Regions from separate parts of the Vibrio sp. E150_011 genome, predicted to be linked through region 2. Evidence: predicted binding sites of a transcription regulator. Region 2 holds the regulator's gene; each other region holds the start of a gene.

Region 1 (4,968 bases), on a different contig from region 2:
TAAGCAAACTGAAGTTCGCGTCGATGAATACTCACTGACAGCAAAATAATCATTTCATTGAAACGACAAAGCCCTTTGATTATCTTAATTAGAGGGCTTTTTCATATCTGTCCGCGCAACGCACTCAACGACTAATAATCAGCGAACCCCATGTTTGCTTGCGAATAAACAAGGTCCAGTATCCATCGTTAATAATCGATTAACTTGAACGCTATTTGAACCACTTATCGACAGCGAACGATAGGTGTATGATGCCTATTAGAGCTCGCAGATGTGCGGTTCTATATTCGAGGAGTGAATAATGGCGCAGTCAATCGGTCCCTTCCATGCAGCTTTCCACGCAAACACATTCCGAAAGCAGCTTCACAAGTACCCTGAACTTTCTTGCCACGAAGTCCAAACGGCCGATGCTATCGCCCAGCAACTTACGCTATTCGGCTTAAATCCTGTCGTAGGTGTAGGGGGTTACGGGGTACTTTGTGTAATTACTGGAAGTGAGCCCGGAGAAAGCACGCTTTTACGAGCAGATTTTGATGCTATTCCGGTCAACGAGAAAAACCCGGTTGACCACGCATCAATCTATCCCGGCGTCATGCATGCTTGTGGGCATGATGGGCATACCACGTCATTGATCATGGTTGCTCACCAGTTAAGCCAATCGCCACCAAAACGCGGGACGGTTATCCTGGTATTTCAACCAGCGGAAGAAATAGGCACTGGCGCGGCCTCGATGTTAAACCACCCAGCGCTAAAGGGGCTGAATGTTGACAACGCCTTTGCGTATCACAATTTACCGGGTCAACCTTTGCATGAAGTCGTGGTCAAAAAAGGGACTTTTTCATGTGCCTCAATCGGACTTAGCATTGATCTGGAAGGAAAAACATCCCATGCCGCCTACCCTGAAAACGGGGTAAGTCCGCTCAATGCCATGATAGAAATCTTACAGTACCTGCAAACCCTACCAGATAGCTATCCAGAAGAATTCAGCCTTGTCACCATCGTCAACGCCGAACTTGGAGAGCGAGCGTTTGGTGTCGCTGCTGGATCGGCAAAGATAATGGCAACATTACGCAGTGACTGTAACGCCACTTTTCTCGACATGCAGAAACGAGTACAGCGTACGTTGCAGCGCATCGAGCAGAACACTACACTCGACATTAATTACTCTTGGCACGAGCCGTTTAACGCCGCGGTTAATTCAAGCCATCATGTAGATTTGATCAGGCAACATGCCACTAAGCTTAACCTAGCGGTCACGGAACTTGAGACACCAATGCGTTGGTCAGAGGATTTTGCTGAGTTTCTATTGCGTTACCAAGGTGCGCTGTTTGGCATTGGAAGTGGCGTATCTCACCCAGAATTACACAATCCTGATTATGATTTTCCGGATGAGATCTTAGAAACCGCCTGTTCAATGTACGTATCGATAATCGGGCAGATCCACGGTCAGGATTGACCTTGTTTATATCGAGAGGTGAGCGCTAGCTCCAACCCGGTTCACGCGAATATAATCCGAGGCTAACCACTCATGCTCTGTCAGAGTTGCCATGGTTAAGCCTCATACGACAGCACGACAAAAAACTAAAATGCAGGCTCAATTGTGCCTTTAAATGTCTCTTGCATGAAATCTCTAATAGCTTGTGACTGATATATCTCAACAAATTGTTTATACGCTGCATTGTCTTTGTCTTGCTCACGTGCAGCAATCACCATAACGGCTAACGGCGCTTGTTTAGATTCTAAGTAAATACCTTGTTTCTTTGGGTCTAAGCCTGCCGACATCACATAGTTCATCGTAATGGCTGACGCATCAACGTCATCTAATGTACGAGGCAGCTGTGCAGCATCAACCTCAATAAACTTAAACTTCTTTGGGTTACTCACAATATCATTCAACCCAGCCTGAAAACCAACGCCTTCTTTGAGGGTAATCAGTCCACTATCCGCAAACAATAATAGCCCGCGACCACCGTTTGTTGGATCGTTAGGGATAGCAATCCTTGCACCATCAGGTAGTGCTTCAAGTGACTTATATTTATTCGAATAGACCCCCATACGCATTAAAATAGAGTCGCCAATTGAAACTAGGTGTGCATCGTGACTGGTATTATAATTCGTTAAAAATGGTTGATGCTGGTAACTATTGATATCAATACTGCCATCTTCTAATGCCGCATTAGGTGTGATGTAATCGGAGAATTCGACCACTTTCACGTTTAAGCCTTGTTTTGCAGCTTCTCGTGCTACGGCTTCCACGACTTGAGCGTGGGGCCCGACTGTCGCTCCCACCTTAATTTCGGAATCATCTGATTGCCCACAAGCCGTTAACCCCGTAAGAATTGACACTATGAACGCCCATTGACCAATCTTCTTGAATCCTTTCATTGTACTCTCCAATAATAAATAACAGCCGTATAGCCGTCTAAATGTCTTTATACTACTATGAGATACCTTGATGCAACCAAATTTTTATTCATAGAATGAATTAGTTAGCATTTTTCATCCAACAACATCGATCATTGACTAAAAGCTAAGATCTGACATTAAACCCATAGACCGGAGCTGGAGCATACATAAGAAAGCGAGGAAACAGGAAACAGAGTCATCAGCAGTCAGCTGAATAACTCATGTGCTTAAATAAACCAGATTATTGTCAAACTCATCGGTGTTAAGACCATCGAGCGATAAATAGAACTTGGTATAGCGCCGCAGAAGGGAGGTCGAAACGACCTGTCAGCATCAATTAAATAGGTAATTACGAAGCAATAACGTGTCTGATAACACTAGTTCTGTGTCGACGACTTGGAAAAGATTCGCGAGCGCCGTTTAACACTGACACAAAGGACAACGGTGAGGATAAAAGCCGTTAACTCGGCCACCGCTCGAGGAAGCCCATCCGTTGTCAGTGCCAATGCAATTTGCAGCGCAATTGCTATCCCAAGAATTATGTTCATTCCATTTACTCACGTTATTGTCCTAGAGACATTATGGTGAGCATTGAGCGAAGAGAAAATTCCGTTTTGGACTATGAAATAACCACATAATTGGATTGCGTGCTAGAAAGCCACGATTTAACTTGTGCTCGTGATACCTTAATACCCGAAGACAACAGAGATTCTGGCATATCATAGTACGCAACAGGGTGCTTAAATTTTGCAAGTGATGTCGTAGTAAGGTCTATATCTAATTGATCGTTTTTTAATTTCACCTGATCATTCACTCGTTGCACAACCGCCACCGGGCGTGCGCCATAGTCATCACTACGCACTGGAACGACAATTGATTGCACAACCTCAGGGCGCGCGTTTAACACGGCTTCTATTTCTTCGCAGTGAATATTTTCGCCACCCGATATAAATAAATTATCTGCTCTTCCAATGACTTGGAGCTCTTGAGCTGCGCTCCACCGACCAAGATCCTTCGTATCAAACCAGCAATCGACCAAGGCTAAAGGCAGAATATTCCCTTGCTGGTAGTAACCCGATGACAGTACCGAGCCTTTAACCCATATATGCCCATCAATTAGCTTTACCTCACGGTGGGGTAACGGAATCCCGGATGATGCATCTTCATTCGCCTGCTTTGCCGTCACCGTTGATGCCGTCTCGGTCATCCCGTAGCCCATCCACATATCAATACCCAATTCACGGGCACTCTGAATCAGATCATTAGAAATATGGCTTCCGCCCAACAACACACGTTTGAGTTGATTCGGCAGTCGTTGATCGATAATCCGTTTTAATTGAGTGACCACCAATGAGGCGTGGCTTACATCTGAAATATCTTCACAAAACTGACCGCCTCCAACCTTAAGTTGAGCTCCCGTCGACAACCAACGCCACACGATGGCTAACCCAGAAACATGAAACATCGGCAGGCTCAGCAACCAGCGATCACTGGGTGAAAAAGCAAAGCGCTCGAGAAGACCCGTCGCTGAGGCAAGGTGTTGCTCGATGGTGTGCACCACCGCTTTCGGTTTGCCGGTTGAACCTGAGGTAAAGATGATTGAAGCGATTTGATGGGGAGATAGTTCGTAAATCGCATTGTTGTGAATCGCATAATCGTGAATAGTATTGCCGTGCATAACATTGCCGTGAATAGCATCGTCATTAACAGCTTGCTCGTGCTCACTATGCTCACAACCCCCCTCGATTGGTTGCGTGTTGATAAACGTTACGTCACGGTCAAAACTAGACGCAGACCATTCACGTGCCGTATCGCTGCACCACCATAGGTAAGCACGTTCGGATTTAGAATAAAGCGTCGTCAATTTGGCGTTCATGCCCGTTACTGGCTGCCTGGCCACCAACGCAGGCAAACACCCTTGGGCAAGGCAAGCAAGATAAGCAAACAACAATGCTGGTTCAGCGCGTCCGATAAGACAAACCACGGTGTTTTTTTCTACGCCAGCCTTCACAAGTGCTAACTGGTATTGGGAAACGACCCGCTGGACTTGTTGCCAACTGTACTCACCATCAGGGGTCAATAACGCGGTTTCATTCGGTGTTTGTCGCACCCAAGCGTTCAGACCCGTAGCATTGTTCATTGTCGACTCTTTCATTTTCGCTTGCCGCTCTTTCTTATCACTCGTACTGCCACTATCGACCAAATTCGCCCAAATGTAAGCACTATCGCATTAGCATTAGCATTAGCATTAGCATTAGCATTATGATCTAAACATAAACGCTATGACTGCCAATACAGTGACTGCTCACTGAGCATCGATACCGGTAGTTCACAACCAGGCCATGCTGTCTCCAATTGGGCAGCGAATAACTGCATTGTATCCAACCCTGGGGTTTCATTAGATAGCTGCCACTGAGAAAAACGAGCAAGCTGATTCAGGCCAACACTGCTTTCTAGGCTTGAACTGATGACCACTTGTATATCTTGATTGTGCGCCTCTTCAATAATCCGGATGCATTTATCCAAACTGCCAACAAGCGTCGGTTTGATCACGATTGCTTT
Region 2 (4,968 bases):
CGCCTCGTCTTTATAAGATTCTAGGACCGTTTTTTCGTCGAGTCCGTTTTCGTCAAACCAATAATCTTGGCTGCCGATCACCGCGACCAAATCAAAACTCATGCCTCTGCGTTTTTCAAGCTCGCTTTTCTGTTGCTTAAACAGTTCAAGCCAACTCGAACCAATATTGCCTTTGCCACATAGTGCAACCGCCACGCGTTTTTGCGCCTGAAAAAGCTGAGTATGTACAGACTTAACAAGCGGCATGACATCCGATTTACGCAAGACCGCCGCTAGGCTCAAGCCAGAATCGGCTTCACAGAAAAATTCAACCGGTGCGTGTTTTAACTGCTGATAGAAACCAAAGCAATGATTCGCATTTTTCGTGACACCAGCGCCAACCGCGGCCAACATGGAGAAGCCTTCTTTTAGCTTAATCTCCGCCTCTATCGCAAGGTCTTGCAATTCATTGAGGGTGCCAGCGGCGATCTCAGGGGTATACGCCAAGCGTAATCGAGATTGGTCGGCTTGCGCTTCATAGGCCAGTGGCTCTAACTGCGCACGCTGTAAGCTATGAAGCACCTCTGCTTTTGCTCGCTCAAAATCATGCCCATTGCCAAAAGACAGCTCAATCAATAGTACCTCTTCTAGCGAGGTAATGATCTTTGCCCCGCGTCCAGAGGCTAATACGCGTTCAATACGCGTTGAGCCTGATTCTGGAGAGTAACTGCAGCGTAAATTTAACTCCATGGTACTCTGTGCAACAGGCTGTAACGTGCGGCTATGTAACACGGGCGCTGCGAGGCGAGCCAGTTCGCTGGCTTCATCCAAACGTAAAAGGGGCAATAAGCACGCATCAGAAACCACACGAGGATCCGCGCTGTAAACGCCTGCCACATCACTCCAGATGGTGACGTTTGCCACCTCAGCTAATGCACCGATGACGGTCGCTGAGTAATCCGAACCATTGCGACCAAGCAACACGGTATCACCGGTACTGTTCTGCGCCATGAAACCCGTAATCACCACACGGTGGTGCGCATGTTGCGCCAAGGCACTTTTAATCAAGGCGTAAGACTGGGCACGCTCAACCTCGGGTTGAGCACCAAACTCAGCACGCAAAAAGGCTCTTGCATCTTGGGCAACCGCAGGCAACTCACTTTGTCTTAGTAATGCTGCCAACAAGCGAGATGACCAAACCTCACCATGTCCCAAGATTGCGGCTTTCTGCGCCTCAGAAAGGGGCGCTATTTGCTCACCAAGCGTACTAAATTCGTCGCTCAACTGTGAACGAAGGGCTTCCGCTTCTTCGCCATCGAGCAATTCATCAATCAACTCAAATTGAAACTGTCGTAACGCTTGCAGGTGCTCATGAGCAACACGGCCATCCTTGTTTAACGCATCCAGAAACGCAATCAGTCGGTTGGTTGTCTTGCCTGCCGCTGATACCACAATCAGGTCTTCTGCGTGAGAGTAGTCTTTTAGAATCGATACCACACGACGGTAGCACCCAGGGTCAGCCAGGCTACTGCCACCAAATTTATGCAATTGCTTCGTCACTGGTACGTTAGTATTACTCATTGCCGTGCTTACCCTTCAAACGTTCGTGCTTTATCAAAAGCTTGTTGTAGATCTTCAATTAGGTCTTCTGCGTCTTCTAAGCCTACCGATAAGCGCAATAGCTGTTGAGAGACGCCCGCTTCAGCCAGCGCAGCCTCGCCCATCGCGCGGTGAGTCATCGATGCTGGGTGGCAGATCAAGCTCTCTACCCCACCTAAGGACTCTGCCAACGAGAAGAGATTCAGTTTGCCAACAAAATATTTCAACTGTTCAAAGCTACCAGCGAACTCAAAGCTCAGCATAGACCCAAAGCCCGACTGTTGCTTTTTGGCAATCTCATGACCTGGATGCTCAGGTAGACTCGGATGATAGATGACCTTAACCAATGATTCGCCCTTCAAATAATTGAGAATAATTTGTGAGCTTTCTTCATGGACACGCATACGCGCACTGAGTGTACGGATACCACGCAACGTCATGTAGCTATCAAACGGTGTGCCTGTTGCGCCAATACAGTTACCCCACCACGCCAGCTCTTCTGCATGCGCTTCTGTTTTGGTTATCACCACGCCACCAATAACGTCCGAGTGGCCGTTGATGTACTTCGTCGTGGAGTGAATAACAAAGTCCGCACCGAGGTCTAAAGGCTTTTGGTACACCGGTGTCAAAAAGGTATTATCGACCGCCACCAGCGCGCCAACCTGCTTTGCTTTTTCGCAGACATTCGCAATGTCCACAACGCGTACCAACGGGTTAGACGGGGTTTCTAACAAAATCAACTTTGGTTTTTTTGCGATGGCAGCACTTAACGCCGCGTCATCACTTTGGTCAACAAACTGAACCTTAAAATCACCTTTTTGTGCGCGAGTATTAAATAAGCGATAAGAGCCACCGTAGCAATCGTGTGGCGCGATGATCAAATCATCAGGGCCTAAAAAAGCCGATGCCCAAAGGTTCAATGCAGAGGTTCCACAGTTGGTCACCACAGCACCTTTACCGGACTCCAATTCAAATAAGGCCTGTTCAAGTAATCCACGATTGGGGTTACCAGAACGGGTATAATCATATTTTGGCACGTCGCCGAAAGCGGGAAAGCCATAATTGGTAGAAAGGTAAATAGGTGGTACGACAGCGTGGTGCTGAGTATCTGATTCGATACCCATACGAACCGCGATTGTCGCCGGCTTCCGATTGCTCATAGAAACATCCTTTATTAACACGCGCAAGGTGAAGGCTAACCACAACCTCTCGAGAAGGTTGGGTGATAAATAGTGTGATTAATCATGCTTGAACGGACAAGTAAAAGCACCCATCTTTGGAAAAATTAACCGTCCGCTCAACGAAACCCCACTTTACTGTCCATTTTGTGAGACGTCAACACTTCTAGACGTCTATATGTCTTTGCTTATGGCAGTAAATGCCGCTAAAATTGCGGCTTTCCTATAAAACAAATTTACGATCAATAGACGAAGGTGTGCAATGGCAGATTGGAATGGCGAATACATTAGCCCTTACGCGGAGCACGGCAAAAAAAGTGAGCAGGTTAAAAAGATCACGGTATCCATTCCGTTAAAAGTGCTAAAGGTATTGACCGACGAGAGAACTCGTCGCCAAATCAATAACCTACGCCATGCAACTAACAGCGAATTGTTGTGTGAAGCATTTCTGCACGCCTATACTGGTCAGCCGCTCCCGACCGATGAAGACTTAAGAAAAGACCGCCCAGATGATATCCCAACCGAAGTGAAAGCCATGATGACGGCGATGGGTATTGAGTTTGAAGCGTTCGATGAAGAATAAAAAGTAGGATTTAGAGGCTGGGTCCTGGGTCCTGGGTCCTGGGTCCTGGGTCCTGGGTCCTGGGTCCTGGGTCAAACAATAAAAAAACGCTGACCATCAAGGCCAGCGTTTTTTCAAAGCAAATTCAAGGCACCAGGCACGTTTTATCCCTAAAGCCCCAAATTTCTATTCAATCATGACTTTCTAAGCCATGTAGTTCTCAGGCATTTCAATTCGTGCGACGCCCGATTCGACTGCTGCTACTGCAACCGCTTTTGCAACGCGTGGTAGCAAGCGTGGGTCCATCGGTTTAGGAATAATGTAATCCTTACTAAATGACAACGCCTTAACACCCGCCGCATCAAGCACCTCTTGAGGTACGGGTTCTTTAGCAATTTGACGTATTGCCTCAACCGCCGCAAGCTTCATTTCATCGTTAATCTCACTGGCACGTACGTCCAATGCACCGCGGAAGATGAACGGGAAACACAGTACGTTATTTACCTGATTCGGATAATCTGAGCGACCGGTCCCCATGATCAAATCATCACGAACCTGATGCGCCAATTCTGGCTTAATCTCTGGATCAGGATTTGAACACGCAAACACGACTGGTTTCTCTGCCATGAGCTTCAACGCTTCAGCAGGAAGTAAATCTGGACCAGACACCCCTAAGAATAAATCCGCGCCTTCGATGACATCTTCAAGGGTACGTTTATCGGTATTGTTGGCAAACATCTGCTTGTATTCATTCAAGCCTTCACGACGCGTATGAATGACGCCTTTGCGATCCAACATGTAGATTTTTTCACGCATCGCACCACATTTAATCAACAGCTCCATACAGGCCGTCGCCGCAGCGCCCGCACCCAAACAAACAATGGTCGCTTCACTTAATTCTTTGCCTTGCAGCTCAATCGCATTCAACATACCCGCCGCCGTGACAATTGCCGTACCATGTTGGTCATCATGGAATACCGGAACATCACAACGCTCAATCAAGCGACGCTCAATCTCAAAACAATCCGGAGCCTTGATGTCTTCTAGGTTGATACCACCAAACGTGTCAGAAATATTCGCAACCGTATCAACAAACTCGTCAATCGTGCGGTGTTTGACTTCGATATCAATGGAGTCCAAACCAGCAAACCGCTTAAAGAGTAGCGCCTTACCTTCCATAACGGGTTTGGATGCCAGTGGGCCAAGATTACCAAGTCCTAGGATTGCTGTACCATTTGAGATGACCGCAACCATATTGCCTTTCGCTGTATATTTATAAACATTATCAGCATTTTGCGCGATCTCTCGAACAGGCTCGGCTACGCCAGGGCTGTAAGCGAGTGCAAGATCTTTGGCTGAATCAGCGGGTTTGGTTAACGCGATTTCAATTTTGCCTGGGGTTGGGTGGGCATGGTAATCGAGGGCCTGTTGGCGGAATTCGTCGATTTGATGATCATCGGACATGGTATGCGATCCTGCTTATTCGAGTATGAAAGACTGAGTGATTATTGTTATTTTTAGTATAACCCGCTTCGGAATGGTTTGATTTCCTCCATAAGGGGTACACAAAGTGCGCATACGCTATTGTCGTACGTCGCAACTTTAGGCGAATATACTACGCTAGTTAATCAAGATTTTGAATGGATGGTG
Region 3 (4,968 bases), on a different contig from region 2:
GACCCATGTAAATACGGACCGTTTGGTCAACCATTTCTTTGATCTCATCAAAATCGACAGCGAATCTGGTAACGAAAAAGCCATTGCAGAAGCAATATCTGAGCAACTTGGTGAGCTTGGGTTTACAGTAAGTAAACTGCCTGTACCCGAGCAATACACCAATGGTTTTAACGTTTATGGCCGCTTAGACGGCACGTTAGATGGAAGCATTGTATTCAGTGCCCATATGGATACGGTCACGCCAGGTATCGGTATCGAACCCATTATTGAAGATGGCATCATTCGCTCTAAAGGCAATACTATCCTTGGTGGCGACGACAAATCCGGTATTGCGGCAGTGATCGAAGCGGTTCGTTGTTTAAAGGAACAAAACATCGCGCATAAGACCATCGAAGTCGCGTTTACCGTGCATGAAGAAGGCGGTTTGTTCGGCTCTGAATATTTCGATATGTCATTTATTCAATCTGACAACGCTATCGTTCTTGATACTGGTGGTCCTATTGGCACCATCGTGACTGGGGCGCCGGGTCAACAAAAGATCATCGCGAAAATCACAGGGCGTCCAGCCCATGCTGGCTTAGCACCAGAAGAAGGCATTAGCGCTGCGAGTGTTGCAGCGGACGCGATTTCTAACATGAAACTTCTCCGTATCGACGAAGAAACAACAGCAAACATTGGCATGGTAAATGGTGGGCAAGCAACCAATATCGTCATGCCTGAGATGACTGTCGTTGCAGAAGCTCGCTCGTTAAACAGTGAAAAACTCACCGCACAAGTCGACCATATGGTTCAAACGTTCCAAGCCTCTGCGGTTAAATTTGGTGCGTCAATTGAAGTAACATCAACCCGAGCTTACGATGCATTCGTGATCGCAGAAGATAACCCTCATGTTCAGCATGTTAAAGCCGCATTTGCTAAAAATAACATTACGGCTAAGACGAAACATACTGGTGGTGGAAGCGATGCGAATAACTTTAACAAGAAGGGTCTGACAACCGTCAACCTTTCTACAGGGATGGCGAAAGTTCACACCACTGAAGAGTACATTGCGATTGCCGATATGGTGAAAATCACTGATTTTGTGATCACATACGTTACAGAGTAACGTCTGCACATTTTTGACCGGTACTGACAGCCATCACGACGACACGCGATGGCTTTTTTCTATCTTAACCTCTGGTAAGCATGAGCGACTGCCTAAGTATAGAAATACGTTCATTATATCCACCAGATAAACTCCCAACTTAACAACGCTATAAAAACTCAAAATCATCGATAGCTTTTCTTGCTTCCACTAACGTGCATCCAGATTCATGCATCAGCTCAGCAATCGTTACATTTGGGTTCTTTTCTAAGACCTGCTGAATTGGCGACTTGTATTCCGCAAGGACCTTATCGACCGCAACTGAAATCCAGCCCACCCCAGACTGAAACGCAAACTCTGTTAGAGAATCAGCGTTTCCCGTAAGAGTCCAGTGTCGAGACCGACGAATACGCTTGAGTTGGCACTGTTGTTCTGACGCAAGTTGAAGTAAACGCTGTTTATCTTCCACTCGGTGGACGAAGCTGTTGAGCTTAATCGTAATTAGAAGCCGCGATATTTCCAAAACTGCCCCTCGTCCCTTGCGATAACTTTAAACTTCTTTTGCGCCACTATCTTGCCTTGCAGAGTCATTTCCATCCTCCATTCCCCTAAATTACTTTCAAGCCCTTGGGTTGGGTGTAGTAATTGGATGGTGTCGCCTAAATAAAAATCCCAATCATTACTATTGATGTGCTCTTCACCATCAAACGGGTCAAGAATTTGTCCCTTCTTACCCACAATACCAGGATGAAAAATACAAAATTGAATGCGTTCGCCCTTTGCTTTTTTAATGTTGACCGTAAAGCCAAATTCAACATGTTCATCAGCGGTCACTGTGGTAGTAAAGTCTTGTATTTTAGGAAGTTCTTTTGAACCAGAATCCCAAGTTGAATAAATACCATAAGACGTCATTTCAACCTTTGGGGAGCGTTTTGCCATGTACAGGTTCCTGTTAATAAATAAAAATTGCGTGTCGCTGAACAACTATTTATCAATCTTGCCAACGTCGGCGCATTTTATCAATGACAGCTTCACTCACATCATGAATATTCTGATACTGTCCCTTGCACACCTTCACTTCTAATGTTGCCTTGTAGCGCTTCGCCAGCTGTTGGTAAACCTTCATTTCCCAGCGGCGTACAAACGTGTTGGCGACCACAACATCCTTGCCTAGTTTCAACTGCTTTTCAGTTTCACCTTGGCACCACAGGTGAGCCTGCTCGATACAAGTGGCATCATACTGATATTGTCCTTTATCGTTCAAAAAGAACATATCGGCTTCAATATGAACCGCATCGAAGCTTTTCGCTAAGGTGGATTTTCCTGAACCTGGCAAGCCACGAATTAATATCAATTTCAACACAACTTCCTAATAATCAACCGCTTTAGTCACAATGAATCCAGTATACCGGAATAATGCTCGCTCAGGAGTAAAACTCAGATAAGACAAGCGCTTCGATAATTCAATAACAATTAACGGTCGACAAGGTAAAAAGATTCGGTTAACTTTAGATGTATAGACGTCCAGAAGACCAGATAGCTTAGGGAGTAAGCTGTGCCAATTAAGATTCCTGACCAATTGCCTGCATCCGATGTATTGCGTGAAGAAAATATTTTTGTGATGCCTGAAACACGAGCATCCTCTCAGGAGATCCGTCCCCTTAAGGTTTTAATCCTCAACTTGATGCCCAAGAAAATTGAGGCTGAAACTCAATTTCTAAGATTATTATCAAACAGCCCGTTACAAGTCGATATCGAGTTGTTACGCATTGATGACCGACCAAGTAAAAACACACCCACCGAGCATTTAGACAATTTCTACCGTCAATTTGAAATGGTCAAAGATCGTAATTTTGATGGGTTGATTATTACCGGTGCCCCCCTTGGGCTCGTGCAATTCGAAGATGTGATGTATTGGGATCACCTACAAACCATCATGAATTGGGCGCATCACCATGTGACATCCACTTTATATGTATGCTGGGCAGCCCAAGCAGGGTTAAAGTTGTTGTATAACCTTCCTAAGCGCACACGTAAAGAAAAGCTGTCTGGTGTTTATCATCATTCCATCCTACAGCCTTATCATCCCGTCTTACGTGGGTTCGATGATTCTTTTGTCGCACCTCATTCACGCTATGCAGACTTCTCTGTGGAATATTTAGAAGAGCACACCGACCTTGATATCCTAGCGACATCAGACGTTGCGGGTGTCTATCTCGCGGCAACAAAAGACAAACGAAACGTATTTGTCACTGGCCACCCTGAATACGAAGCCCATACTCTTCACAATGAATACGTACGCGATCTCGGCGAAGGGATGGAGCCGACTATTCCAGTGAACTACTACCCTAACGATGATCCGGATAATAAACCTATCGCAAGTTGGAGAAGCCATGGCCATCTGCTGTTTGCAAACTGGTTAAATTATTGCGTCTATCAACAAACACCTTACGACCTAGAACATTTCAGTGCTGATAATTTTACTGTCACTGAGTGAGTTCACGACATGATTGTTAAAGAACAAATCAGTAGCCAATAACTAAACCGGCGTTAACCGTGCCTTCTATTCCCTAAACGCGAAAGCCCCAGTGACAACCATCACTGGGGCATTTTTATATCCGCTTATCAATTATCCGCTTATCAATTGTTGTGAGGCTATGCGTATTAGCGAAGCTCACGTCTCAAGATTTTACCAACGTTAGTTTTTGGTAATGACTCTCGGTACTCAATGACTTTAGGGATTTTGTAACCCGTTAAATATTGGCGACAATGCTTTTTAATCTCTTCTACTGTCACCTGTCCATTTGTAACAACAACCAGTTTTACACGCTCACCGGCGACATCATCAGGCACACCAATTGCCGCCGCTTCAATGATCTTTGGGTGCAACGTCGCGACTTCTTCTATTTCGGTAGGAAAAACATTGAAGCCAGACACCAGAATCATGTCTTTTTTTCTATCTTCAATGTAAAAGATTCCTTGCTCGTCCATTCTGCCAATATCGCCTGAGAACAGCCAACCATCATCCGTCAGCACGGCCTTCGTTTCCGCGTCTTGTTTCCAGTAACCTTTCATGACTTGGTCACCACGGATCTGAATTTCACCCACCTCGTTAATGCCCAATGCCTTACCTTCTTCATCAACAATACGCAGCTCAGTGCTTGGCAAAGGGACGCCAACGGCAGGAACAAAAGATTGTTGAGTATGGACGCCACCAGCAACAACAGGCGAACATTCCGTTAAGCCATACCCTTCGATAATCGGCATTCCTGTAATTTTCTGCCACTCTTCAGCGACGTGTTTTTGTGTGGCCATGCCACCAGCGATCGTAAATCCTGCATGTGAGAAATCGAGTTCTTTAAATTTTGCATGATTGTTAAGCGCTGAGAACAAAGTATTCAAGCCAAAGACCATGGTAAATGGATACTTACTCAAGTCATTCACGAAGGTATTAAGATCTCTCGGATTGGTAATCAGCAGGTTGGTCGCCCCCATGTACATCATCAGCATCATGCTGACTGAGTTCGCAAAAATATGGTAAAGCGGCAGCGGCGTTACTGCGCATTCCTGCTCAAGCGAAGTTCGAGGACCGAAATGACCAAACACTTGCAACACGTTTGCAATAATATTTCGATGTGTAAGCATCGCCCCTTTTGCCAGACCGGTCGTACCGCCCGTGTACTGTAGGTACGCTAGGTCGCTGCTTTCTATTGTCGGTGGGTTAAATTCTAGCTTTCTTCCTTCTGTCAGTACTCGGCGCAACGAAATAGCACCAGGTAAATGATACTTCGGCACCATCTTCTTGACGTATTTAACGACAAAATTGACTAAAGTTCGTTTATGAGGTGCTAACGCATCACCGATACTGGTCAATACAACATGTT

The links. The regulator MetJ, encoded in region 2, represses methionine synthesis genes. The targets are predictions, from matches to a motif close to TTAGACNTNTANANGTCTAA.
Region 1: ACE1OE_RS21370 (MetQ/NlpA family ABC transporter substrate-binding protein) is a predicted target of MetJ. The motif match lies at 2,407-2,426, and genes of this name have one in related genera.
Region 3: metA (homoserine O-acetyltransferase MetA) is a predicted target of MetJ. The motif match lies at 2,593-2,612, and genes of this name have one in related genera.

The regions. Positions count from the first base shown of each region.
Region 1 covers NZ_JBHFOL010000020.1:56,588-61,555, reverse strand. Annotated here, with positions in the region: gene ACE1OE_RS21380 (hypothetical protein) at 1-49, shown strand, start outside; gene ACE1OE_RS21375 (amidohydrolase) at 302-1,456, shown strand; gene ACE1OE_RS21370 (MetQ/NlpA family ABC transporter substrate-binding protein) at 1,582-2,385, opposite strand; gene ACE1OE_RS21365 (hypothetical protein) at 2,784-2,954, opposite strand; gene menE (o-succinylbenzoate--CoA ligase) at 3,026-4,546, opposite strand; gene menC (o-succinylbenzoate synthase) at 4,687-4,968, opposite strand, start outside.
Region 2 covers NZ_JBHFOL010000011.1:89,820-94,787, forward strand. Annotated here, with positions in the region: gene ACE1OE_RS16465 (bifunctional aspartate kinase/homoserine dehydrogenase II) at 1-1,560, opposite strand, end outside; gene ACE1OE_RS16470 (O-succinylhomoserine (thiol)-lyase) at 1,569-2,738, opposite strand; gene metJ (met regulon transcriptional regulator MetJ) at 3,019-3,339, shown strand; gene ACE1OE_RS16480 (malic enzyme-like NAD(P)-binding protein) at 3,523-4,782, opposite strand.
Region 3 covers NZ_JBHFOL010000002.1:663,585-668,552, reverse strand. Annotated here, with positions in the region: gene ACE1OE_RS06185 (M20/M25/M40 family metallo-hydrolase) at 1-1,105, shown strand, start outside; gene ACE1OE_RS06180 (ribosome recycling factor family protein) at 1,254-1,607, opposite strand; gene ACE1OE_RS06175 (DUF3859 domain-containing protein) at 1,586-2,023, opposite strand; gene ACE1OE_RS06170 (AAA family ATPase) at 2,076-2,444, opposite strand; gene metA (homoserine O-acetyltransferase MetA) at 2,640-3,581, shown strand; gene ACE1OE_RS06160 (AMP-binding protein) at 3,749-4,968, opposite strand, start outside.